DNA from 2 places in the Rhizobium sp. OAE497 genome. Region 2 is predicted to be linked to the other one. Evidence: predicted binding sites of a transcription regulator. Region 2 holds the regulator's gene; the other holds the start of a gene.
What was found. The regulator HrcA, encoded in region 2, represses chaperone genes, less so after heat shock. The targets are predictions, from matches to a motif close to GTTAGCACTCNCNNNNNGNGAGTGCTAAC.
Positions count from the first base shown of each region.

Region 1: a site for HrcA is predicted at 2,300-2,328, ahead of groES (co-chaperone GroES). Genes of this name have one in related genera too.

Region 1 covers NZ_JBEPOA010000001.1:727,316-731,708, forward strand. Annotated here, with positions in the region: gene groL (chaperonin GroEL) at 249-1,889, opposite strand; gene groES (co-chaperone GroES) at 1,946-2,242, opposite strand; gene chrA (chromate efflux transporter) at 2,457-3,839, shown strand; gene ABIE40_RS03705 (TIGR01459 family HAD-type hydrolase) at 3,941-4,393, shown strand, end outside.
Region 2 covers NZ_JBEPOA010000001.1:323,568-327,960, forward strand. Annotated here, with positions in the region: gene rdgB (RdgB/HAM1 family non-canonical purine NTP pyrophosphatase) at 1-42, opposite strand, end outside; gene ABIE40_RS01635 (VOC family protein) at 52-468, opposite strand; gene rph (ribonuclease PH) at 465-1,184, opposite strand; gene hrcA (heat-inducible transcriptional repressor HrcA) at 1,365-2,456, shown strand; gene grpE (nucleotide exchange factor GrpE) at 2,557-3,189, shown strand; gene ABIE40_RS01655 (nucleoside hydrolase) at 3,240-4,184, opposite strand.

The sequences.
Region 1 (4,393 bases), 400 kb from region 2:
TGCAGCGGTGAAACCAATTTCACTGAGAGTATTTCACCTGATGACAAAAAACGCCGCTTGGTAAGTCTCGCGAAAGCTTCGGAGTCCGATTTTCACACAAAATAGACGCTTAAACGTTTTACCAGTTCGGTTCCTGTGGCCTCGAAAATTGGTAAGGCCGAATCGGTTCTCCGCAAACAAAAAGGGCGGCCCGAAGACCGCCCTTCCGTAACTGAACCGGTTGGCTCAGATGTGCAGGCTTTCGCCTATCACATCATGTCCATACCGCCCATGCCGCCCATGCCGCCAGGCATGCCAGCCGGAGCGTCCTTCTTCGGCAGCTCGGCGATCATGGCTTCCGTGGTGATCAGCAGCGAAGCAACCGAAGCTGCGTTTTGCAGAGCCGTACGGACGACCTTGACCGGGTCGACGATGCCCATGGCGATCATGTCGCCATATTCGGACGTCTGGGCGTTGTAGCCGTAGTTGTCCTGATCCTTGTCGAGAACCTTGCCGACAACGATCGAAGCTTCGTCACCAGCGTTTTCTGCGATCTGGCGAACCAGAGCCTGCAGAGCGCGGCGGATGATGTTGATGCCAGCTTCCTGGTCGTCGTTCTCACCCTTGGACTTGATCTTCGTGGAAGAGCGCAGCAGAGCGATACCACCGCCCGGTACGATGCCTTCCTGAACAGCAGCGCGCGTCGCGTTCAGAGCGTCGTCGATGCGGTCCTTCTTTTCCTTGACTTCGACTTCCGTCGAACCGCCAACGCGGATAACGGCAACGCCGCCAGCGAGCTTGGCAAGACGTTCCTGCAGCTTTTCGCGGTCGTAGTCGGAAGAGGTTTCTTCGATCTGAGCCTTGATCTGGGCAACGCGGCCTTCGATGTCGGACTTGGCGCCAGCGCCGTCGACGATCGTGGTGTTTTCCTTCGAGATCGAAACCTTCTTGGTACGGCCGAGCATGTCGAGCGTAACGGATTCGAGCTTGATGCCGAGGTCTTCGGAGATGACAGTGCCGCCCGTCAGGATGGCGATGTCTTCCAGCATGGCCTTGCGGCGGTCGCCGAAGCCAGGAGCCTTGACGGCAGCGATCTTGAGGCCGCCGCGCAGCTTGTTGACGACGAGCGTAGCAAGAGCTTCGCCTTCGACGTCTTCAGCGATGATGAGGAGCGGCTTGCCGGTCTGAACGACGGCTTCGAGAACCGGGAGCATCGACTGCAGGTTCGAGAGCTTCTTCTCGTGGAGGAGAATGAAGGCGTCTTCGAGGTCAGCAACCATCTTTTCCGGGTTGGTGACGAAGTACGGGCTCAGGTAGCCGCGGTCGAACTGCATGCCTTCTACGACTTCGAGTTCGGTTTCAGCGGTCTTGGCTTCTTCGACGGTGATAACACCTTCGTTGCCGACCTTCTGCATGGCTTCAGCAATATCGAGACCGATCTGCTTTTCGCCGTTTGCGGAGATCGTGCCGACCTGGGCAACTTCTTCCGAAGTGTTGATCTTCTTGGCCTTGGCCTGGAGATCCTTGACGACTTCGGCAACAGCGAGGTCGATACCGCGCTTCAGGTCCATCGGGTTCATGCCGGCTGCAACAGCCTTGGCGCCTTCGCGAACGATAGCGCGGGCCAGAACCGTTGCAGTCGTCGTGCCGTCGCCGGCGATGTCGTTGGTCTTCGAAGCAACTTCGCGGACCATCTGGGCGCCCATGTTTTCGAACTTGTCTTCAAGTTCGATTTCCTTGGCGACCGACACGCCGTCCTTGGTGATGCGCGGAGCGCCGAAGGACTTGTCGATAACGACGTTACGGCCCTTCGGGCCGAGGGTGACCTGCACTGCGTCAGCGAGGATGTCGACGCCGCGCAGCATCTTTTCGCGCGCAGAGCGGCCGAACTTTACTTCTTTAGCTGCCATTTTGATAACTCCTGAAAAGGGGTGTCAGCGATAATCGGGACGGGATGACCGGCTGATTAGCCGATGATGCCCATGATGTCGGCTTCCTTCATGATGAGAAGGTCTTCGCCGTTGATCTTGACTTCGGTGCCCGACCACTTGCCGAACAGAACGCGGTCGCCAGCCTTGACGTCGAGAGCGACGACCTTGCCGGACTCGTCACGAGCGCCGGAACCGACAGCGACGATTTCGCCTTCCTGCGGCTTTTCCTTAGCGGTGTCCGGGATGATGATGCCACCCTTGGTCTTTTCTTCGGACTCAACGCGGCGAACAACGACGCGGTCGTGAAGGGGGCGGAAATTGGTGCTTGCCATTGTCTAATCCCTCGATCAAATGACATTCGCGGACCGGGGTGGCCCACATGGATGAGTGTTAGCACTCTCCAGTGAGGAGTGCTAGACGCCGTGCATTTAGGGATGGCTCCAGAAAGAGTCAAGGAAAGCCTTCGCGGATTTTTACGCCGGAATTGTGGAGAGGGCCCGAATTAGCGAGAGGGTAGGAGATTTGTCTGACGTGGTTGCCGAACCCATGCCGCGGCCCGCCTTTTCCGAAGCCTTCGCCGTCTGGGCCCGCATCGGCTGCCTGAGCTTCGGCGGCCCCGCCGGCCAGATCGCCCTGATGCATAAGACGGTGGTCGACGAAAAGCGCTGGATCTCCGAAGACCGTTTCCTGCACGCCCTGAATTACTGCATGCTTCTGCCCGGCCCGGAGGCCCAGCAGCTCGCCACCTATATCGGCTGGCTGATGCATGGCGTTCGCGGCGGCATCGCTGCCGGCCTGCTCTTCATCATGCCGGGTTTCCTCGTCATCCTCGTGCTCTCCGGTCTCTACGCCTATTTCCAGAATGCCGAATGGCTGCTGGCGCTGTTTTTCGGCTTGAAGGCCGCCGTGCTCGCTGTTGTCATCGAGGCGCTGATGCGGGTCGCCGGCCGGGCGCTGAAATCGCGCTTTCATTATTATGTGGCGGCCGCCTCCTTCGTGGCGCTCTTCCTGCTTAATCTGCCATTCCCGCTCGTGGTTCTCGCCGCAGGCATCGCCGGCTTCGTCGTCGAGCGCCGCAGGCGAAAGGCGGAGGGTGTGGCGCCTGTCGAGGCTCCGGCGTCGGCGGGAATGCTGTCGGGACTGACCAGCCGCCATATCGCCAGGCCGTTCCTCATTCTCGCCTTCTGGGTCCTCGTGTGGCAGTTCCCGCTGCTTATCGTTCGCGGATTGCATGCGCCATCCGATCTCATCGCCGAGGCGCTGAGCGGCGAGACCAACGTCTTTGCCGCCGTCTTCGTCTTCTTCTCGAAGATGGCCGTCGTGACCTTCGGCGGCGCCTACGCTGTGCTCTCCTATGTCGCGCAGATAGCGGTCGAGCATTATGCCTGGCTGCGCCCCGGCGAGATGCTTGACGGTCTTGCCCTTGCCGAAACGACGCCGGGGCCGCTGGTCCTCGTCCTCTGTTTCGTCGGCTTCATGGCCGGGTTCCGCAATGCGCTCGGCATCGATCCGCTGTTCGGCGGCGTGATCGGCGCTAGCCTCGCGGCATGGGCAACCTTCGTGCCGAGCTTCGTCTGGATCTTCGCCGGGGCGCCCTTCGTCGAGAAGCTCCGCCAGAACAAGATCTTGTCGGCAGCGCTCTCGGCGATCACCGCCGCCGTCGTCGGCGTCATCCTCAATCTGGCGCTCTGGTTCGGCCTGCACGTGCTCTTTGCCGATGTCGGCAATATCGCGCTGTTGTCGCGCGCCACCGGCCTTCCGCTCGTCAGCCTCGCCTGGCCGGTCTGGAGCACGCTGAACATCGCCGCAGCACTGATTTTCGTTGCCGCCTGCGTCATGCTCTTCCGCTTCAAGCTCGGCATGGTCAGCATTCTCGGCTTTGCCGCCGTCGCCGGTCTCGCCGTGCGCGGCGTCGAGCTGCTTCTCTAGCGGCGCGCTCCTGTTTTTGCGCCGCGAGGCCGAAAAAACCTTGCCATCCCGCCGGGCCTTTGCAATGTCACGCCTGACTGAAAAGCAAACGGGATATCGGAATGGCCAAGCGCATCGGAAGTTTTGCGGAAATCACCAGCCAGTATGACGCGGTGTTCTGCGATGTCTGGGGCGTGCTCCACAATGGCGTCGATCCCTTTCCGAAGGCAGCCGCCGCACTGGAAGCCGCACGCGGCGAGGGGCTGACGGTCGTCCTCATCACCAATTCCCCGCGCATCGCCCCGCTGGTCGTCGATCAGCTGCGCCATATCGGCATTCAGGACGGCGCCTATGACCGCATCATCACCTCCGGTGACGTCACCCGCGGCCTGATCGCCGAAGGCCCGAAGAAGGTCTTCCTGCTCGGCCCCGAGCGCGACATCGCCATCATCGAAGGCCTTGGCGTCGAGCGCGTCGATGCCAAGGAAGCAGAGTCCGTCGTCTGTACCGGCTTCTTCGATGACGAGAAGGAAGTGCCGGAAGACTATACGGAGATGCTCAAGGAATTTCAGTCG
Region 2 (4,393 bases):
ATGGCTGGCGACAACGATCGTCTTGGTATCGAGTTTGCGCATTCTGTTTTCCTATTCGATGCCCCAGATCCGGGCTTCGGCGCATTCCAGGCTGTTGCCGGCAGGGTCGCGGAAGTAGATCGAGCGGCCGCCATTCGGCCAGTGAACTTCGGATTCGATGGCGATGCCGGCGGCCTGCAGCTTGGCAGCCATGGCGTCGATATTCGCAGCCGAGACCCGGAAGCAGGCATGCCCGGCTCCCTCGGTACCATGCGGCGGAACCTGCAGGGAATCGGCTGCCGGTGGCTTTACCGTCTCGTCCGGATTGAAGATCAGCAGCACGCCCGGGCCGCAGCGAAAGAAGACATGCCGGTTGGCCGCACGCGTAATCTTCGCAAGGCCGAGAACACCTTCATAGAAAGCCTCGGCTTTATCGAGATCCTTTGCGTAGAGCGCCGTTTCCAGCATGCCTTCCAGCATGTCGTTCACCCGGCGATCGCCTGCTTCTGCAGGTCCACGAGTTCGGCGATACCGTTCTTGGCAAGGCCCATCAGCGATGCGAATTCGGCTTCGGAGAAGGGCGTGCCTTCAGCCGTTCCCTGGATCTCGACGATGCCGCCGGCGCCGGTCATGACGAAGTTGGCGTCGGTCTCGGCCGAGGAATCTTCCAGGTAGTCGAGATCGATGACCGGCTGGTTTGCGAAGATACCGCAGGAGATCGCGGCGACATGGTCCTTGAGGACGCGGTCGACCTTGATCATGTTGCGGCTTTCCATCCACTTCAGGCAGTCGTAGAGCGCGATCCAGCCGCCGGTGATCGAGGCCGTGCGCGTGCCGCCATCCGCCTGGATGACGTCGCAGTCGATGGTGATCTGGCGCTCGCCGAGTGCGGTCAGATCGACGACGGCGCGCAACGAGCGGCCGATCAAGCGCTGGATTTCCTGCGTGCGTCCGCCCTGCTTGCCGGCAGCCGCCTCACGCTTCATGCGCTCGCCGGTGGCGCGTGGCAGCATGCCGTACTCGGCGGTGACCCAGCCCTTGCCGGTGTTGCGCAGCCACGGCGGCGTCTTTTCTTCCAGGCTCGCGGTGCAGAGCACATGCGTGTCGCCAAACTTCACGAGACAGGAGCCCTCGGCGTGCTTGGAAAAGTTGCGCTCGAAGCTGACCTTGCGCATCTGGTCGGTTTTTCTGCCTGACGGCCGCATTCTCTGTCTCCTGCTGCATGAGGCCTCGTGGCCGCGGCGGCGGCAGGGCGTAGTCATGCGTGTTTCTGATGCTGCCCCGCTTCTACGATTGGCTGCGGCCATTTGCAAATTCCCTTTTGCCACGCCCGCGAGATTGACTATATTTTCCGGAGTTTCATCAGCGTGGGTGTTTTAGGATTCATGGCCTTCAGGTCGTCGCCGGTTTCGGATGCCATTGCTGCGCTGGACGAGCGTTCCAAGGAAATCTTCCGCAGGATCGTCGAGGGCTATCTCGAGAATGGCGAACCGCTCGGCTCGCGCAATCTGTCGCGCATCCTGCCGATGTCGCTTTCCCCGGCTTCCGTCCGCAATGTCATGAGCGATCTCGAAGAGCTCGGCCTCATCTATTCGCCGCATGTCAGCGCCGGGCGCCTGCCGACCCAGGTGGGCCTGCGGTTTTTCGTCGACGCCTTCATGCAGGTCGGTGATCTCTCTGCCGAGGACCGCGCCAGCATCGATCGCCAGGTGCGCGCCGAAAGCCGCGACAACCCGGTGGAATCGATGATGAACGAGGCGAGCCGGATGCTCTCGGGCATTTCGCGCGGCGCAGGGCTTGTCATTACCGCCAAGAGCGATCCCATCCTCAAGCATGTCGAGTTCATCCGCCTCGAGCCGACCAAGGCTCTGGCGGTGCTGGTCGGCGAGCATGATCAGGTCGAAAACCGCATCATCGAGCTACCGGCTGGCGTGACCTCCTCGCAGCTGACGGAAGCTGCGAACTTCCTGAATGCCCATATGACTGGCCAGACTTTGCCGGAATTGCGCAAGCAACTCGACAAGCTGAAGATCGATGTTCGCCATGAACTCGATGCTCTCTCGCAGGACCTCGTCGAGCGCGGCATCGCCGTCTGGTCCGGCAGCCCTGACGAGGGCAAGCCGGCGCAGCTCATCATCCGTGGCCGGGCAAACCTGCTGGAAGGACTCGCCGGTGCCGACGATCTCGATCGCCTGCGCATGCTTTTCGACGATCTCGAGAAGAAGGACAGCCTTATCGAGCTCCTGAACCTCGCCGAGAGCGGACCGGGCGTGCGCATCTTCATCGGCTCGGAAAACAAGCTCTTCTCGCTTTCCGGCTCCTCGCTCATCGTTGCGCCGTACCGCGATGACGACGACCGGATCGTCGGCGCGGTCGGTGTCATCGGCCCGACGCGGCTCAACTATTCGCGCATCGTGCCGATGGTCGATTACACCGCGCAGCTGATTTCCCGCCTTTCGCGCGGTGGCGCCCTCTGAAAAGCCCGATTTTCCGCTTCTTTGTCACGCAGACTTGATTTTTTGCGGTCAAAGCTCGATATCGGGCGCATCCGAAAGAACCCTTTACCCGGAGACCGTCATGACTGACGAAACGACGAAAAACGGACCTGAGGCTGCCGCGGCCGACGCTGCTGCGGACGCAGCCGCAAACGTCGAGAATGAAGCGGCCGCTGAGGCATCGTCCCAGCCGGATCCGATGGAACTCGTGAAGGCCGAAAATGCCGAGCTGCGGGACCGCTACCTGCGTCTCGCCGCGGAGATGGACAACCTGCGCCGTCGCACCGAGCGTGATGTGAAGGACGCCAAGTCCTACTCGGTCGCCTCCTTCGCGCGCGACATGCTGGCTGTATCCGACAACCTGCGCCGCGCGCTGGACTCGATCCCGGCCGAAGCCAAGGCTGCGGGCGAAGCCGGCCTGACGACGCTGATCGAAGGCGTCGAGATGACCGAGCGCTCCATGCTCTCGACGCTCGAGCGCCATGGCGTTCGCCAGCTCGATCCCGTCGGCCAGAAGTTCGACCCGAATTTCCATCAGGCGATGTTCGAAATTCCGAACACGGAAGTCCCGAACAACACCGTCGTCCAGGTGGTGCAGGCAGGCTTCACGATCGGCGAGCGCGTTCTGCGCCCGGCCATGGTCGGTGTCGCCAAGGGCGGTCCGAAGCCCGAGGCGGAAGCTGCCAATTCCTATCTGGATCAGAAGGACGCATAATGAAAAGGGCCGCTGAGAAGCGGCCCTTTTCTTTTCCGGTCTGCCGCCGCTCAGATGCGGGCGAAGCGCTCGATCAGAAGATCGAAGAAACCGTCGGCATCGACGAAGCGCATCACCTGGGCATTGCGCTCGCGGTCGGTCACATGCCACCAGTCGACGACGGTCATGCCGACCGTCAGCTCCGACTTCACCTCGATCTCGACATTGCACTCGCGGCCCTTGAATAGCTCCGGCTTCAGGAGATAGGCGACAACCGTCGGGTCGTGCAGCGGGCCGCCGTCGGAACCGTATTTCTCGATGTCGAAGCGCTCGAAGAATTCCAGCATCTCGACCATTGCCTGGGCGGGCGCCGTGCCGAGGTCGGCCATGCGCTTGACGCGGTCCTTGCGGGTCAGCAGCTGATGGGTCACGTCGAGCGGCATCATCACGATCGGCACACCCGAACGGAAGACGATGTCGGCCGCTTCAGGGTCGACATAGATGTTGAATTCGGCAGCCGGCGTGATGTTGCCGCCTTCGAAGAAGCCACCGCCCATCATCACCAGTTCGCGGACGCGTGCGACGATATCTGGCGCCTTCTGGAAGGCGAGGCCGATGTTGGTCAGCGGCCCGAGCGTGCAGAGCGTCACGCTGCCTTCAGGCTCGCGGCGCAGCGTCTCGATGATGAAGTCGACGGAATGCTGCGGCTGCAGCGGCATGGTCGGCTTGGCCAGCGTCGGGCCGTCGAGGCCGGTTTTGCCATGCACATGCTCGGCGGTGACCAGCTTGCGGGCGATCGGCTTGTCTGCGCCGGCAAAGACCTTGATGTCAGTGCGCTTGCAGAGCTCGCAGATGATGCGCGCGTTGCGGCTGGTGTAGGACAGCGGCACGTTGCCAGCGACCGTGGTGATACCGAGCACTTCGAGCTCTTCCGGGCTGCCGAAGGCGAGCATGATCGCTGCGGCATCGTCCTGGCCGGGATCGGTATCGATGATGATCTTTCTGGGGTTTGCCATGTACGTCGGGTCCCTCCTCAGGTGCACGTCGTTTTGGCAGGCACCATTTGTTTATGATTGCGTCGCAAATCGGCGCAGCCCTCGCGGGTGACGATTTGATGAGAGCCTCCATGCGCTTTGTCAAGCAAGGACGAAGCCGGCGTTTACCCTAAAATTTCCGGGTCCTTGCCCGGCGGCCGCAAAACCTTGCGCGACCGCGCGCCAATTCC